Regions from separate parts of the Psychrobium sp. 1_MG-2023 genome, predicted to be linked through region 1. Evidence: predicted binding sites of a transcription regulator. Region 1 holds the regulator's gene; the other holds the start of a gene.
The links. The regulator sigma-54, encoded in region 1, starts transcription at its own class of promoters, with help from an activator protein. The targets are predictions, from matches to a motif close to GTTGGCACGNNNNTNGNNT.
Positions count from the first base shown of each region.

Region 2: flhA (flagellar biosynthesis protein FlhA) is a predicted target of sigma-54. The motif match lies at 1,827-1,845, and genes of this name have one in related genera.

Region 1 is NZ_JAUYVJ010000008.1:70,515-79,516, forward strand. Features, by position in the region: gene mlaF (phospholipid ABC transporter ATP-binding protein MlaF) at 1-176, opposite strand, end outside; gene Q8W26_RS06010 (calcium/sodium antiporter) at 555-1,514, shown strand; gene Q8W26_RS06015 (KpsF/GutQ family sugar-phosphate isomerase) at 1,536-2,507, shown strand; gene kdsC (3-deoxy-manno-octulosonate-8-phosphatase KdsC) at 2,508-3,062, shown strand; gene lptC (LPS export ABC transporter periplasmic protein LptC) at 3,059-3,619, shown strand; gene lptA (lipopolysaccharide transport periplasmic protein LptA) at 3,600-4,103, shown strand; gene lptB (LPS export ABC transporter ATP-binding protein) at 4,107-4,832, shown strand; gene Q8W26_RS06040 (RNA polymerase factor sigma-54) at 4,900-6,417, shown strand; gene hpf (ribosome hibernation promoting factor) at 6,443-6,730, shown strand; gene rapZ (RNase adapter RapZ) at 6,869-7,726, shown strand; gene mgtE (magnesium transporter) at 7,810-9,002, shown strand, end outside.
Region 2 is NZ_JAUYVJ010000002.1:100,028-109,029, reverse strand. Features, by position in the region: gene fliR (flagellar biosynthetic protein FliR) at 1-454, shown strand, start outside; gene flhB (flagellar biosynthesis protein FlhB) at 485-1,615, shown strand; gene flhA (flagellar biosynthesis protein FlhA) at 1,934-4,039, shown strand; gene flhF (flagellar biosynthesis protein FlhF) at 4,053-5,594, shown strand; gene Q8W26_RS01525 (MinD/ParA family protein) at 5,631-6,473, shown strand; gene Q8W26_RS01520 (RNA polymerase sigma factor FliA) at 6,463-7,185, shown strand; gene cheY (chemotaxis response regulator CheY) at 7,224-7,610, shown strand; gene Q8W26_RS01510 (protein phosphatase CheZ) at 7,631-8,368, shown strand; gene Q8W26_RS01505 (chemotaxis protein CheA) at 8,382-9,002, shown strand, end outside.

The DNA.
Region 1 (9,002 bases):
GGTTTTAGCTGACCACCGATTAAACGTAGCAATGTTGTTTTACCGATGCCACTTGGCCCCATAATGGCAGTTACTTTGCCTCGTGGGACTTTTAAATTGATATTATCGTAAATCACTCGCTCTTCACGGCTAAAGTTCAAGTTCGATATTTCAATAATATTATCAGAAGAGTTCAATGGTTAACCTATTCCCTTGCTTTTCACAATCGGCATGATAGTTATTGTGCTAAATTCTAATCGATCTAGATTGCGCGACACAATCAAATTAATGATTATTCACCTTTATTTTATTGTTTCAAGCTTATTTAATACTCAAGTAAGCACTATTAATGTAACTTTTTGTAATGACTCTCTTAATCATCGTCGTTCCTGCGTTTCAATAAAACACTTATGATTTTTAATACAGCTGCACTAATTGACCCGACATTCTCGACAAAAGTTGCAACTAAAGTAATTTATATTGTCGTTAACACAACAATAGCAACATTTATGCTTTATTTTTGCCAATGAAATAGCGACAATCTACTCATTACAACAAACCATAGTTTTTTACTGATGATATTAAGTATTGCCACTCTAATCGCAGGCCTTGTAGGATTAATCTGGAGCGCAGATAAATTCGTTTTTGGCTCCGCAGCTATTGCCCGTAACTTCGGCTTACCCCCATTAATTATTGGTCTGACAATTGTTGCTATGGGTTCATCGGCCCCAGAGATAATGGTTGCAATAACGGCGTCACTTGATGGCACAGGTAATACCGCAATTGGTAACGCGTTAGGTTCCAATATTACCAATATCGCCCTTGTACTCGGTGTCACTGTCCTACTGAAACCATTATTAGTACACTCTCAGTTACTGAACCGTGAACTACCCATTTTATTACTTGTCTCAGGTATTGCGGGATACATCTTGTATGACCAAGTCTTAACCTTCACTGAAGGGTTAGTCCTTATTTCACTATTTTTTATTACTATTGGTGGCTTATGCTGGTTAACTTTACGCGATAAAAAGTCTGACGACCCATTAATTGAAGAGGCTCAGGACGAAGTACCTGAAGGAGTCCCATCAAAACTAGCTGTATTCTGGATAGTATTCGGTATGGTGCTTTTGCCAATTTCTTCACACTTCGTAGTTGATGGTGCTAGTGATATTGCTCGTTACTTTGGGCTATCAGATCTAGTGATTGGCTTAACGATTATTGCTATTGGCACCAGTTTGCCAGAACTTGCCGCTTGTATTGCTAGTATCAAAAACAATGAACACGATTTAGCATTAGGTAATATCGTAGGTTCAAACATTTTCAACATTTTAGCAGTACTAGCTGTACCAGCATTAATCGCTCCTGGTACCTTTGATGCTGACGCGGCCGGTCGCGATATGTATATTATGCTTGGCTTAACTGTTCTTTTATTCGCAATGTGTTGGCAGATTTTGGGCAAACGCAATATTACTCGTATCGAAGGGGCTCTTCTATGTGCCATCTTCGTCGGCTACCAATTTTTATTATTTAGCTAATTGTCATAAAGGACATCAGTTATGCCTGTAAATCAAGATTTTTGCCTTTGGGGCCAGCAAGTTGTTAAAACTGAAATCGAAGCATTACAAGAATTAACGCAATATATTAATGATGATTTTGCGAATGCATGCCAATTAATTATTAACTGCACTGGCAAGGTTGTTGTTATGGGCATGGGTAAGTCAGGGCATATTGCGCGAAAAATTGCGGCAACATTAGCCAGTACTGGTACACCGGCCTTTTTTGTCCACCCAGGTGAAGCGAGTCATGGCGATCTAGGTATGATCACCGCCGACGATGTTGTCTTGTCGATCTCAAACTCAGGGGCGTCCAGTGAAATTTTAACTCTCTACCCTGTTATGGAACGTATTGGCGTTCCTGTGATTTCAATGACTGGAAATCCAACCTCTTCAATGGCAAAGCTATCTCAAGTGCACTTGTGTATTGCAGTGTCAAAAGAAGCCTGCCCTTTAGGGTTAGCGCCAACATCGAGTACGACAGCCACCTTAGCAATGGGCGATGCATTAGCGGTTGCGCTCTTACAAGCAAAAGGCTTTACTGCTGACGACTTCGCATTATCTCACCCAGGTGGCGCATTAGGACGGAAATTACTCTTACGCGTTTTAGATGTTGCCCATACAGGCAAGCAGCTACCGTTGGTCACACCAGACACAACAATAAGTCATGCGCTGCTAGAAGTATCTAATAAAGGCTTGGGCATGACTGGCGTTGTAAATGATGATGGGGAATTGATCGGACTATTTACCGATGGTGACTTGCGCCGTACGCTAGATCATAAATTAGATTTCCACCATACGCCGATAAGCCAAGTGATGACCAATGACCCCGTCACACTAGATGGTAACTTGCTTGCAGCAAGTGCACTAAAATTGATGGAAGAGCGTAATATTAATGGCCTATTTATCCTTGAAGATGGTAAGCCTATCGGTGCGCTAAATATGTTAGACATGCTAAAAGCTGGAGTCGTTTAAATGAAAACAGTACCTACTCTCTATGGTGAAATAGCTGAGTCAGCTTGGATTCAGGCTGCCGAAATTAAACTATTGATTTGTGATGTAGATGGCGTCTTCTCTGATGGTAGAATTTACCTTGGTAATGACGGTGAAGAGCTTAAAGCTTTTCACACCAAAGATGGTTTTGGAGTCAAGTCTCTGATAAACGCTGGTATTGATGTCGCTATTATCACCGGACGTAAATCAACCATCGTTGAGAATAGAATGACGAGCTTAGGTGTTAAGCATATTTATCAAGGACAAGCAGATAAATATGTTGCTTACCAAGCGTTGTTAAAGCAATTTTCGCTCGCTCCAAATCAAGTGGCTTATATAGGTGATGATATGGTTGATAAGCCTGTGATGGACGATTGTGGATTGGGCGTTGCGGTAAACGATGCTCACCCAGCGTTATTGCAAAATTGTGACTATGTCACTTTCACTAAAGGGGGCTTTGGCGCTGTGCGTGAAGTGAGTGATTTAATTTTAGCCAGTCAAGGGATCTTAGCTCAAGCTAAAGGGATGAGTGTATGAATCGAGCCACGATATTAATTGGCCTATTCTTTATTTCATGTATTTTATTCTTTTGGAATCCATTCTGGTCGGTCACCAAGCCCAAGCAAGCTGAAGTCGCTAGTCAATACTTACCTGACTTTACAGCAACAGATATGACATTACGTCAATTTAATGGGCAAGGTTACTTATCATCGTTAGTACATGCTGATGAAATGAAGCATTATGAGCAGGATGTAACCGTCTTAATTAACCCCAGCTACATAATTTACCCCAAAAACGGTGGCGCGCGTTGGAAAATAAATGCCTCTCGAGGCACATTTAACCAGCAGGACCGCGTTGTGTTAGAAAAAGATGTTATTATTAGCGCGATTAATCCCGAAGAAAAAGTTCAGCAAATCAAAGCAGCACGGCTGAATCTCAACTTGAACAATATGTTAATTGAGAGTGACAGTGCGATAGAGATAATCGGTCATAAATACAAAATTGAAGGCTTAGGCTTACGTGCCAGCTTTAATGAACAACAATTTGAAATTATTAAAAATATACAGGCAATCTATGAAAACACTCAAAGCTAGTGCTTTTTTTCTATTAGCACTACTGACTAGTAACACCGCCACGGCATTATCTGATGACTTTAAACAACAAGCATCAATCAACGCCGATAACCAGTATATTGATTTAGCAAAAAATATTGCGGTGTACAAAGGTAATGTCACCATTAAGCAAGGGTCAATTGAAATTACTGCCGATCGCTTAGAAGTATACAATCATGGAGAGCATGGTGTTGAGCTTATGGTATTAATTGGTAGGCCAGCACGCTTCTCACAACGAGTCGGCGATGGGAATAATATTTCTGCCCAAGCCAAAGAGATCCGATTTGAGCGCGGTACTAATATCATTAAACTCAACCGTAGCGCTCAATTAACTTGGGGCAAAAATGTCGTTAAAGGCGATACGATTAGTTACGATATGGTCAGACAGCTTTTAAACGCTGATCGCAATGCAAACAAAAAAGACCAAGTAACCACAATCCTCCAGCCAAATGAAAGTAAAAATTAAACCATGAGTACATTGAGAGCACAGCATTTAGCAAAGAACTACTCTGGACGCCAAGTCGTTAAGGACGTGTCATTAGAAGTCGCTAAAGGGCAAATCGTCGGATTATTAGGCCCAAACGGTGCCGGTAAAACAACAACTTTCTATATGGTAGTTGGTCTAGTGCCAAGCGATAGTGGCCAGGTGACTATTGGCGGTAACGACATTACATTAATGCCAATGCACCAGCGTGCACGACAAGGCATTGGCTATTTGCCACAAGAGTCATCAATTTTCAGAAAGCTATCCGTTTACGATAACATCATGGCGATCCTACAAACTCGTAAAGATCTTAATAAAGCTCAACGAGTTGAGAAGCTAGAGAGTTTGTTAGAAGAATTCCATATCCAGCACATTAGAAACAGTTTAGGAATGGCCCTCTCTGGTGGAGAAAGACGTCGTGTAGAGATCGCTCGAGCGCTTGCTGCTGACCCTGAATTCATTTTATTAGATGAACCCTTTGCTGGCGTTGACCCTATCTCAGTGATTGATATAAAACAAATCATTGAACAATTAAAGCAACGTGGCTTAGGAGTGCTGATCACTGACCATAACGTACGAGAAACGTTAGATGTTTGTGAATTTGCTTATATTGTTAGTCATGGTGAAATGATTGCACAAGGCCAACCAGATGACATATTATCAAATCAAACGGTCAGAGATGTTTATCTCGGAGAGCAATTCAGACTATAGTTAGACTATACGATAAAAATAATTTTGTGCTCTCTTCCTTTTAGCACATTCAAGATAACGGATTTAAATGAAAGCTTCATTACAGTTAAAATTAGGCCAATCGCTTACAATGACCCCACAGTTGCAACAAGCGATTAGGCTGCTGCAACTTTCAACTCTCGATCTTCAAAATGAGATCCAAGAAGCGTTGGATAGCAATCCTTTACTCGAGGTCGAAGAGAACTTCGAGGGAAATGAAGCCAACACAAAAGCTGACGATAATGGCGCAGGGCATGAATATGACTCATCAAGTACGCTAGAAGCCAATAACGACAGTAATGACTTTGACAGCAATGACTCTAGTACCATTGATACTTCTGAAGCTCTGGACAAGCAAAGTATCAGCGACGATCTGCCAACAGACACAACTTGGGATGACTACATCTCTGCTGGCCCAGCGGCACCGGTAGCGTCATCGACAGCAGGACCTGAAAGTGATTTCGTTTATCAAGGGGAAACCACTGAGAATTTACAAGATCACCTGTTGTGGCAAGCTAATTTAACGCCTTTTAGCGATAATGATCGAGCAATTGCAACGGCCATTATTGATGCTGTTGAAGAGTCTGGATACCTATCACAAGACTGTGAAGATATTCTGACAGCTATGGCCGATCCTGAAATTGAATTAGATGAAGTTGAAGCAGTATTAAAACGTATCCAACACTTTGATCCAATTGGCGTAGCAGCACGCAGCCCAAGTGAATGCTTAGCCATTCAATTAAAGCGCCTTGCAGAAGATACGCCATGGCGAGATGAAGCCATTCTTTTAGTTGAAGGTTATATGGAGTTATTAGCAACTCGGGATTACCGCACGCTTGCTAAAAAAACCAAATTAAAAGAAGCACAACTCGCTGAAGCTATCCGATTGATTCAAACTCTAAACCCGCACCCTGGTAGTACTATCATCAAAGAAAAAGATGAATATGTTATTCCAGATGTATCGGTTAAAAAGGTAAAAGGACGCTGGATTGTTGAGTTAAACCCAGATTGCATGCCAAAAATTCAGGTCAATGCTGAGTATGCGGCGCTGAGTAAAACCAGTAAGAGCAGTGGAGATACCCAGTTTATTCGAGGTCACTTACAAGAGGCCAAGTGGTTTATTAAAAGTTTAGAAAGCCGAAATGACACCTTGCTAAAGGTAGCAAATTGTATTGTAATGCAACAGAGAGGTTTTTTTGAATACGGCGAAGAAGCGATGAAACCATTGGTTTTAAATGATGTCGCTGAAGCAGTGGAAATGCACGAATCAACTATCTCTCGTGTAACCACACAAAAGTATATGCATACGCCACGTGGTATTTTTGAATTAAAATACTTTTTTTCAAGCCACGTTAGCACTGAGAATGGCGGTGAATGTTCATCAACTGCGATTCGTGCCATTATCAAAAAACTAGTGGCGGCTGAGAGCCCAAAGAAACCATTAAGCGATAGTAAAATTGTAGATTTGTTAGCGGAACAAGGGATTAAAGTAGCAAGAAGAACCATTGCAAAATATCGTGATGCGTTATCAATCCCACCTTCCAATCAAAGAAAGAGCTTAATTTAAGCTCACCAAATGGAGGATGCATTTTATGCAAATTAATTTAACTGGACACCACGTAGCTATTACAGAATCACTTCACGACTATGTGCACACAAAATTTAGTAAATTAGAGCGCCACTTCGAACATATTAATAACGTACATGTTGTTTTAAACGTAGAAAAACTCCAACAAATTGCAGAAGCAACACTTCACCTAAACGGCGGGGAAGTATTTGCTACCTCCACTCACGAAGACATGTATGCCGCGATCGACTCAATGATCAATAAACTTGATCGACAAGTGATCAAACACAAAGAAAAATTACAACGACACTAGATTCTTTAGTCTAAAGTGTCACTCTAAAGCCTAGCATTGCTAGGCTTTTTTGTTGCTAAGTCTTTGCTATCTCATTGCAAATAAATACAAACCCCCTAAAATAAGAACATTAACAAGATAACCATCATGGATGCTCGATTGAAATTAACTATCATTAGCGGAACGTCAGGCTCGGGAAAGAGTGTCGCTTTACGTGTATTAGAAGATTTAGGCTATTACTGCGTTGATAACTTACCAATGAACTTGCTGCATTCGTTTATCGATAGCATGAAGGAGATGGAGCAACCTGTTGCGGTGAGTCTTGATGTACGAAACATTCCTAGTACGCAATCAGAGCTGAGCCAATTAATCGAGCAATTATCAGCAAGCTGTGATTTAGAGATAGTTTTCCTTGATGCACCCAGCACCACGTTAATCAAACGATACAGTGAGACCAGACGCCTGCACCCGCTAACCAAACAGTGCATGACGCTATCTGAAGCGGTTAAAGAAGAAAAATCATTATTACGTCAACTTGCAGAAGTAGCCGACTTAAAGATTGATACTGGTGAGTTAACAATATATCAATTAAGTGACTTGATTAAAGAGCGTATTCTTGGCAATACCGATAGCGAGCTGGTATTAGTATTTGAATCATTTGGTTTTAAATATGGTCTGCCACGAGATGTCGATTTTGTATTCGATGTTCGCTTTTTACCTAACCCCCATTGGGAACCAGAGTTGCGTCCACTCACAGGGCTTGATGCGCCAGTACAACAGTATTTAGCTGCGGAGCCTCTAGTGAATCAACTTGAAGAACAACTCACTACTTTTATTGATACTTGGCTGCCTCACTTAGAAAAAAATAATCGCAGTTACCTCACAATAGCGATTGGCTGTACTGGCGGGCAACATCGCAGTGTTTATATTGCGCAACAATTAGCTAAAAACTTTTCTCACAAAAAGCACAATATCCAGATTCACCACCGTGAGATGTTTCGTAAAGCCAAGACATAACAAAAATCGATTAAAACTGAGTTAACGTTAATTTTATAAAAATCAATTTATCCTTAATCAATATGAAATAAAAGCGAAAGCCAATGCCAGAGACAGTTGTTAAACAAGAATTCTCAAACCAACGCTTCGATGAGGTAGAAAAAGCCCTCAGCAGTGGTATGTTTGTTCATGTGCGACAAATATTGATGGATCTACCCGCTTGTGACGTTGCGCTTTTACTTGAATCTAGTCCTTATAAAACTCGTCAGGTGTTATGGCAACTTGTTGACCATGATGATCAGGGTGACATCCTAGAAGAGCTTTCAGAGGATGTACAAAAAAGCATTGTTCGGCAGATGCAAGCTCACCAGCTTGCGGCAGCTGCCGAGACTATGGACACCGATGACTTAACCGAAGTTTTACGTACTTTACCTGATAGCATCTACCAGCAAGTACTTGAAGCGATGGATGCGCAAGACCGCCACCGAGTTGAGGCGGCAATGGCCTACGAAGAAGATACTGCCGGCAGTATCATGAACACAGATACAGTCACCTTGCGCCCTGATGTAAATCTTGATGTAGTTTTACGTTACCTTCGTCTTAAAGGTGAGTTGCCTGAAGCGACCGACATGCTCTACGTTGTTGATAAAGAAGATACATTGTTAGGTGGTGTTACGCTATCAACCTTAATTACATCTAACCCGATAATGACAGTGTCCCAAATCATGGATCGCACCCTAGAAGCCATCCCTGCAACAATGGAAGATACTGAAGTCGCACAGCAATTTGAGCGACATGACTGGGTTTCGGCACCAGTTATTGATGGTGAAGGAAAACTTCTGGGCCGGATCACCATTGATGATGTTGTTGACATCATTCGTGAAGACGCAGAGCATTCCATGATGAGTATGGCGGGTTTAGATGATGAAGAAGATACCTTCGCTCCTGTTATTAAAAGTACTCAAAAACGTTCAGTGTGGCTTGGTATTAACTTACTAACAGCACTCGCTGCTGTTGCTGTTAGTAATATGTTTGAGCCTATTCTTGCGCAAATGGCAATTCTGGCTATATTGAACACCTTGGTACCAAGTATGGGTGGTATCGCTGGAAATCAAACATTGACCTTAATTATTCGCGGTATGGCACTTGGTCACATTGGTGATCGTAATAAACGATGGCTCATTGGCAAAGAGCTCGCGATCGGTGCTCTCAATGGGCTTATTTGGGCACTCATACTCTCCGTTGTCGTTGCATTATGGCAAGGAGACATCAAACTTGGCCTCGTCATTGCCTTTGC
Region 2 (9,002 bases), on a different contig from region 1:
GTCTATGATTGATCCTGGCTCGGGTCAAAATGTTCCTGTTGTTGGTCAGTTTTTTTTATTATTAGCTACCTTGATGTTTTTCGCAGTGGATGGTCATTTAGCAATGATCAAAATGGTGGTTTTGAGCTTTGATACATTACCGGTGGGTGTTGATGGCTTGACTCGAGTGACTTTTGAGAAAGTGGCGCGATGGGGGGTGTGGATGTTTACTGCTGCATTGGCGATGTCAATATCTGCGATGGTTGCACTATTGGTGATTAACTTTTCATTCGGTATTTTGACGCGTGCTGCACCACAGTTAAATATTTTTTCTATTGGTTTTCCTGTCACCATGTTAGCGGGCTTGTTAGTATTATGGTTAACATTGGATACTGTGATGTCTCATTTTGACTCGCAATGGATTCGAGGTATTGAGATGATGTGTCAGGTTATCAATACTCGTTGTGATTTTTAAATGTTGTTTGGCTAAGATAACGAGGCGTAAATGGCAGAAAGTAGCGGTCAGGAAAAAACAGAACAGGCCACCCCCAAGAAGCTGCAACAAGCTCGTGACAAAGGGCAGGTGCCGCGTTCAAAAGAGTTAGCAACGGCTGCTGTTCTGATTGCATCTGCTGCATCGATGTATATTTTTGGTAGTGCGATTGCAATGTCGCTTTATCATGTGATGAAAAATATGTTCACCATCAAGCGTGAACAGGCCTTTGATACAAGCCAGTTTGGTTTGATGTGGGCTGAAGTGTTTACTTTAATAAGTTGGCCGTTACTTGGCTTTATTATCACTCTGTTTATTTTTGGCTTTATTGGTAGTACCACTCTTGGCGGAATTACATTCAGTTTTGATGCTGCTAGGCCAAAACTATCAAAAATGAGTCCCGTTCAGGGTTTTAAGCGAATGTTTGGTACTCAGGCACTCGTTGAGTTATTAAAGTCTTTAGGGAAATTTGCGGTTATATCAACACTCGCTTGGCTTTTACTCACCTTTTATTTCCCCAGTATCTTACAATTAAGTCAAACTAACTTCCCCCTTAATGTGATTGAAGCCTTAGATATCCTATTGTGGATATTTATTATTTTGTGTAGTTCATTATTACTTATTGCAGTGATCGATGCTCCTTATCAAATCTTTAAACATAAAAAAGAGCTTAAGATGACACTGCAAGAGGTGAAGGATGAGTTTAAAAACACTGAAGGTAAGCCTGAAGTTAAAGGCAGGCAGCGTCAGCTACAGCGTGAAGTGTCTCAACGGCGAATGATGCAAGATGTCCCAGATGCTGATGTGGTTATTACCAACCCCACTCACTTTTCTGTAGCATTGAAATACGATACTGAGGGAAGCCGAGCACCAATTGTAGTCGCTAAAGGGGTCGATCAAGTTGCTTTTCGGATCAGAGAAGTTGCGCGAGAAAATAATGTTTCGCTAGTCGCTAGCCCCGCATTGGCCCGCGCTATATATCACACAACTGAAATTGATGAGCAAATTCCAGATGGATTGTTTGGGGCTGTTGCTCAAGTCTTAGCTTATGTTTTTCAATTAGAGCAGTTTCAAAAACGAAAAGGGCGTAGGCCGACTAAACTCCCTAATGAATTCGACATTCCAGATGACCTGAAGCATTAGCTTATTTAACCATCACTTAAGTGGTCAATTAGAATGCTGAGATGACGTGGTATTTCTCTATAATTGTTGTATGTGGTTGTTGCGACAACGCTTTCATATTCACACAACACCAAATTGACTGTGACAAGTTATTGACGCAGGTTGATGAGTCCTTGACTATTGACTAATTGCTTGTTATTTCTATGTTAATAATATTTATATCATATATTTTATTGGCTTGTTTATTGCTATTATGGGTTGTTTACTTAATAGTTATACCAATGTGATTTATTGGTATTGCTCTATTTAATAGTCATCTGTGTAGGTACCCATTAGACAATGGATTTAAAAGCAAAACTATCGCAAGTTGCTTCTGATAACTCGGCGATATTCAAAGGCATTGCAACACCTTTACTCGTGTTGGCAACATTAGCAATGATTGTATTGCCGATGCCCACTTTTCTGCTCGACTCATTATTTGCTTTTAACATTTCTCTTTCTCTTGTTGTTTTACTTGTCGCCATTTACGCACTACGCCCGTTAGACTTTGCGTCATTTCCGAGTGTACTCTTAATTGCCACACTATTACGCCTCGCATTAAATGTTGCTTCAACACGTCTGGTGTTACTTGAAGGGCATGAAGGCGGAGACGCCGCAGGTAAAGTAATTGAAGCCTTTGGCTCTGTAGTTATTGGCGGAAACTATGCCGTAGGTTTAGTTGTTTTCCTTATTCTTGTGATTATTAATTTTGCGGTAGTGACAAAGGGGGCTGGACGTATCTCGGAGGTGAGCGCTCGTTTTACGCTAGATGCAATGCCGGGCAAACAAATGGCCATCGATGCCGACTTAAATGCTGGTATTATTGATCAAGATCAGGCTAGAGATCGTCGTGCAGAGGTGACGAAAGAGGCTGATTTTTATGGTTCAATGGATGGTGCATCTAAGTTCGTAAAAGGTGACGCAATCGCTGGCATCTTAATATTAGTAATTAATATTTTAGGCGGGTTTGTCATCGGGATGGTTCAGCATGGCTTAAGCTTTGGTGAAGCGGTTGAGATCTATACTTTGTTAACGATAGGTGATGGCTTAGTCGCTCAAATTCCTTCGCTATTATTATCGATTGCCGCGGCATTAATGGTGACTCGTCAAAATGAATCTGAAGACATGGGTACTATCGTTTATAGCCAAATGTTGGGTAACCCAAAGGCCTTATTAGTCTCTGGTGGTTTATTATTCGTAATGGGTATCGTACCGGGAATGCCTCATTTTGCGTTTTTATCTATGGCGTTTATTTCATTAGGAATTGGTTATTTCTTGTATAAAAAGCAACATCAACTACAAGCAAAAGGTGAGCTTGCGACCAGTCCTGACGGAAAGCCAGTGCCCAAAGCGACTGAACCGGTTAAAGAGTTGGGTTGGGATGATGTAAATCAAGTTGATGTTGTTGGACTTGAAGTAGGCTATCGTTTGATTCCGTTAGTAGACGTTGGTCAGGGCGGTGAATTATTATCGCGTATTAAAGGGGTCCGAAAGAAATTATCTCAGGAATATGGTTTCTTAGTTCCTGCAGTACATATTCGTGACAATTTGGACTTAAATGCGAATAGCTACCGAATCTCATTAATGGGCGTGACTATCGGTGAAGCGGAAATCCGACATGATTGTGAACTAGCAATCAACCCAGGTCAGGTTTTTGGTCAAGTTGATGGTGTTAAAACAACGGATCCGGCATTTGGCTTAGAGGCGGTATGGATCATGCCTGAGCAACGGGAACATGCGCAAACGCTAGGCTATACTGTGGTTGACCCTGCAACAGTTGTTGCTACACACATCAGTCAATTATTGACTAATAACGCATCGCAGTTATTAGGACATGAAGAAGTTCAAAACCTGCTAGATATCTTGCAGCGTCAATACCCTAAGTTAGTTGAAGGTCTTGTGCCAGATATTCTGCCATTAGGTGTCGTTGTTAAAGTGATGCAAAACTTGCTACACGAAGGCGTGCCTATAAGAGATCTGCGAACAATTATTCAGACACTTGTTGAATATGGCGCAAAAAGTCAAGAGCCTGACGTTTTAACTGCGGCGGCAAGGATCGCGTTAAAACGACTAATAGTCCAAGAAATCAATGGGGTAGAGTCTGAATTAGCTGTTATAACACTAGCGCCAGATCTGGAACAGATGTTGCACCAATCTATGCAGGCTACTGGTGGAGACGCCGCTGGGATGGAGCCTGGTTTGGCTGAACGATTACAAACATCTTTAGCAACTGCCACAGAACAGCTAGAATTAGAGGGAATGCCTGCTATCTTATTGACTTCAGGTGTATTAAGATCAACATTATCACGGTTTGTTAAAAACACGATACCAGGATTAAAAGTATTGTCTTATCAAGAAATTCCAGACGACAAGCAAATTAAAGTTGTTAGTTCGGTAGGGCAATAATTGAGGAATAACGGTGAAGATTAAACGTTTTGTCGCAAAAGATATCCGCTCAGCGCTTGATGAAATCAAGATCGCGTTAGGGCCTGATGCGATAATTATGTCTAACAAAAAAGTTGATGGCGGTGTTGAGATTGTTGCTGCAGTTGATGAAGACAATAACGCAGTATTACCTAAAGCTTCGCCGAAACCTGCTTCGTCACAGACAGTTGCTGCTCCAAGCGAAGTTATGGCAGATCGTTTTGAGCAAGCTGAACAGCCTGTGGCTAATTTCTCTGCACAGGCACAAGCACAAATTGCTATGCAACAATATGGCGCAGGGAACTCACAGAGCAATAATAGTCGCCAGCCAAGTGATGATCAACTGTCACTATCAGGGTTTCAGCAGCGTTTAATTAAGCAACAAGCACAGCAGATAGCAAATAATCAAATGCCAATTAATGCAATGTCTGGGCAGGGCGCAAGTTCAGCTGACAACCAGCCAACAGAACCTGTCACAGCTACATTGCCAAATACTGTCGCGGATAACCTGCCTGAATGGGCGCAAGCTTTACAAAAGCCAGCTTCAATATCGCCACAGACGGCGACCAGTCAGGCATATGAGCGCGAACCAGCAATTCAACAAGAAAACCCCGCCATTGAAGAGTTGCGTGCTGAAATGGCATCAATGAGACAATTATTGCAACATCAAGTCAGTGGGCTGATGGAGCAAGATGTTAATCGTCGAGACCCGTTAAGAGCCATGCTTACTGCAGAACTTTGTGATATGGGTTTTGAGGCTGATGTTGCGCAGCAACTGGTTGTTGATGTGCGTCCTGACGCTACGTTTGAACAGGCGAAACAAATTATTGCTAGTACGTTGCTCAAACGTATTTCGACAACGAATAATGACGTACTTGAGCAAGGTGGTGTCGTCGCGTTATTAGGTCCAACAGGTGTTGGAAAAACGACCACAGTGGCAAAGCTTGCTGCAAGGTTTGCAATGCAATATGGTAGTGACCAAATCGCGATGATAACGACAGATAGTTATCGTATTGGCGCATATGAGCAGTTGAATACCTATGGAAAAATTCTAGGGTGTCCAGTTAAAGTAGCCAAAGATGCACAGCAACTAGCCGATGCGATTTACCAATGCCGTCAAAAACGACTCGTGCTAATAGATACTGCTGGTATGGGGCAACGAGATTTACGTTTAAGTGAACAGCTTGCGACCCTGATGAACTCCAGTCATGTCAATATCAGAAGTTATTTGGTTTTACCGGCGACTGCCCAGCGTAAAGTACTGCAGGAAGCTATTATTCAGTTTAGAAAAATGCCATTAGCAGGCTGTATCATCACTAAAATGGATGAAGCTATTGGCGCAAGTGAAATTTTAAGTGTGGCGATTGGCCATTCATTACCTATTGGTTATTTGACAAATGGGCAACGAGTGCCTGAAGATATAGGTGTAGCCGATCTCAATAGTTTAATTAACAATGTGATAGAGCAATTAAGTCAGGTTCAAGATAAAATGACAGCAAATAATGACTCTTCATCATTCTCCAGTTTTAATAGATAGGCAATTTAAGTGGATCAAGCAAGCGGTTTAAGAAAAATGACTCAACCAAAAATGATTAAAGTAATTGCAGTTACTGGCGGTAAGGGCGGTGTTGGTAAAACCAACGTGTCGTTAAATCTTGCAGCGGCTCTTGCGCAACAAGGTAAACGAACCTTGGTGCTGGATGCTGATTTAGGCTTAGCTAATGTTGATGTAATGTTAGGCTTGCGCGTGCAAAAGAATCTGTCACATGTGTTATCAGGTGAGTGCGAGCTCGATGATATTATTGTTCATGGTCCACAGGGGATAAGTATCATTCCTGCGACATCGGGTTCACAATCGATGGTTGAACTTGAGCCTGCCCAGCATGCTGGCTTGATTCGTGCGTTCAGTGAAATGCGCCATGACTTTGATGTATTAATTGTTGATACTGCCGCAGGCATTTCTGACATGGTGGTCAGTTTCGCTCGAGCTTCTCAAGATGTAATTGCAGTTGTTTGTGATGAACCTGCCTCAATCACTGATGCATATGCTTTAATTAAACTATTATCACGTGAGCATGGTGTGTTTAGAATTAAAGTTGTTGCAAACATGGTACGTAATTTACGAGAAGGTCAGGAATTATTTGCTAAGCTTACAAGAGTAACGGATCGATTCTTGGATGTGGCCTTAGAGTTATGTGCAACGATTCCATTTGATGAGAATGTTCGACGCTCGGTGAGAAAGCAAAAACTGATAACAGATCTGTTTCCTCAATCACCAGCATCGTTAGCATATAAAAGTTTAGCTAATAAAGTGCAAAGTTGGCCTATACCAAATCAGCCTGGCGGTCATCTGGAGTTCTTTATTGAGCAATTAGTTGATAACCGTTCTAATAACAGAGACGTTTCTGGTGAGTAAAGCAGCGGCATACGCTCAAACATCTCAGAACAATGATCAGTTAGTGATAGCTCATGCTGGTCTAGTGAAAAAAATAGCACATCATTTAAAAGGAAGACTTCCTGCCAGTGTGTTGCTAGACGATTTAATTCAATCAGGAATGATCGGGTTACTCGAAGCTGCGAAAAACTTTGACGGTTCTAAAGGTGCAAGTTTTGAAACTTTTGCTGGTATAAGAATACGCGGTGCAATGCTTGATGAAATAAGACGTGGCGATTGGGTTCCTCGTTCGGTACACCGAAATAGTCGAGCAGTACAAAAAGCAATCGACGAGGTAGAAAAAGAGCACGGAAGGGATGCTAAAGAGCATGAAATTGCAGAAAAATTAGGAATTAACCTAGACGAATATGCACAAATGCTTAATGATATAGCATCAGGAAAAATAATCGGCATGGACGATCTGGGTGTGTCTGAAGATGTATTGGTTGTTGATGGACAGGCTGAATCGGATGACTCTTATTCCCATGCTGTGTCTGGACGTTTTCAGACAGCATTAGCTGAAGCGATTAAAGGGTTACCTGAAAAGGAAGCGTTAACCTTATCATTGTATTACGATGAAGAATTAAACCTGAAGGAAATAGGGCAAGTTTTAAATGTGAGTGAGTCACGAGTGAGTCAAATTCACTCGCAAGCAATGGTTCGTCTGAAAGGGCGTTTAAATAATTGGAGCTGATTGCATAAGGAATTGCAGTTTGAATAGTGGAGAGCGTTTTGGATAAAAACATGAAAATACTGGTTGTTGATGATTTTTCAACAATGAGACGAATTATTAAGAACTTATTAAGAGATCTTGGTTTAACAAACACCCAAGAAGCTGATGATGGTGCGACTGCACTACCTATGCTTAAAGAAGGTGATTTTGACTTTGTAGTGACCGACTGGAATATGCCAGGTATGCAAGGAATTGATTTGTTAAAGCATATTCGTGCTGACGAAAAGCTAAAGCATCTACCTGTATTAATGGTAACGGCAGAAGCAAAACGTGAACAAATTATTGCAGCGGCTCAAGCAGGTGTAAACGGATACATTGTTAAACCATTTACTGCTGGGACATTAAAAGAAAAGCTTGATAAGATTTTTCAACGAATTGAATCTTAAGCTATAACACGGATATTCTTATGACTGATAATGAGAATTCTTATATCTCGTTAGAGCAGGCTAAATCACTTGTTTCTGCGTTAGAGCAGGGGCAGGTTGCGTCTGCTAATGAAATTATTGAACAAGCTAGCCATAAAATGCAGCAAGACATCTTTGTTGGTGTCGGCAAGTTAACTCGTCAACTGCACGACTCATTGAGTAATATGAGTATTGATGAGCGCTTTTCATCATTTGTTTCATCGTCATTGCCGGATGCAAAAGAACGTCTGTCTTATGTCGTTGAGATGACCTCTCAAGCGGCAAACCAAACAATGGATGCAGTTGATGAGTGTATTCCGTTAGCTCAGAAGCATCAGGCCACAGTTAATGAGATCTTACCATCTTGGGAGCGTTTGAAAGATTGTAAGATTAAAGTGGATGAGTTCAGGATGCTTTGTACTACTTTAGATAAGTATTTTTCAGAATCAGTTAACGATGCTGAACAATTAAATACCAAGCTAAATGACATTGTGCTCGCTCAAGGTTACCAAGATTTAACCGGGCAAGTACTTCACAAAATAACTGATTTAGTAAAAGATGTTGAAGAGAATTTGATTGGTATTTTAAAGCTATTTGGTCATTACGATGACGAACAGCAATTAGATCGCGTTGATAACTGTATTGAAGCTGAAGGGCCCGTTGTCGCAAAATCAAAACAGCATGATGTTGTTTCAGGACAAGATGATGTTGATGATTTGCTTTCTAGCCTAGGATTTTAAAAGGACGCAAACTATGTCGTTTGATGTTGATGAAGATATACTCCAAGATTTCCTGATAGAAGCGGGTGAAATATTAGAGCTTTTACAAGAACAGCTTGTTGAGCTAGAAAATAACCCGGAAGATTCTGATTTATTAAATGCTATTTTCCGAGGCTTTCACACCATCAAAGGTGGTGCAGGCTTTATGTCGTTAAAAGAGCTTGTTGATGTTTGTCACGGCGCTGAAAATATCTTTGATTTGTTAAGAACAGGTCAACGAAGTGTCACGCCAGAGTTGATGGATGTCATTCTTGAGGGTCTTGATACTGTCAACGACATGTTTACCTTGGTTAAAGCACGCGAAGAATTAAGCCCTGCGGAGCCTCGGTTACTTGAAGAACTTGAAAGGCTAAGCAAACCGGAAAGTGCTGAAGAGCCAGCACCGGAACCAGAGCCTGAACCTGAACCTGAACCTGAACCTGAACCAGAGCCGGAGACAGTTGCTGTCGAAAGTAATGGCGATGAAATAACTGACGATGAATTTGAAGCATTATTAGATGAGCTAGAGGCAGGTAAGAAACAACCTATCGTTAAGGATGAGTCCACTGATGTTCCTGCTTCTGATGACGAAATTACCGATGATGAATTTGAGGCC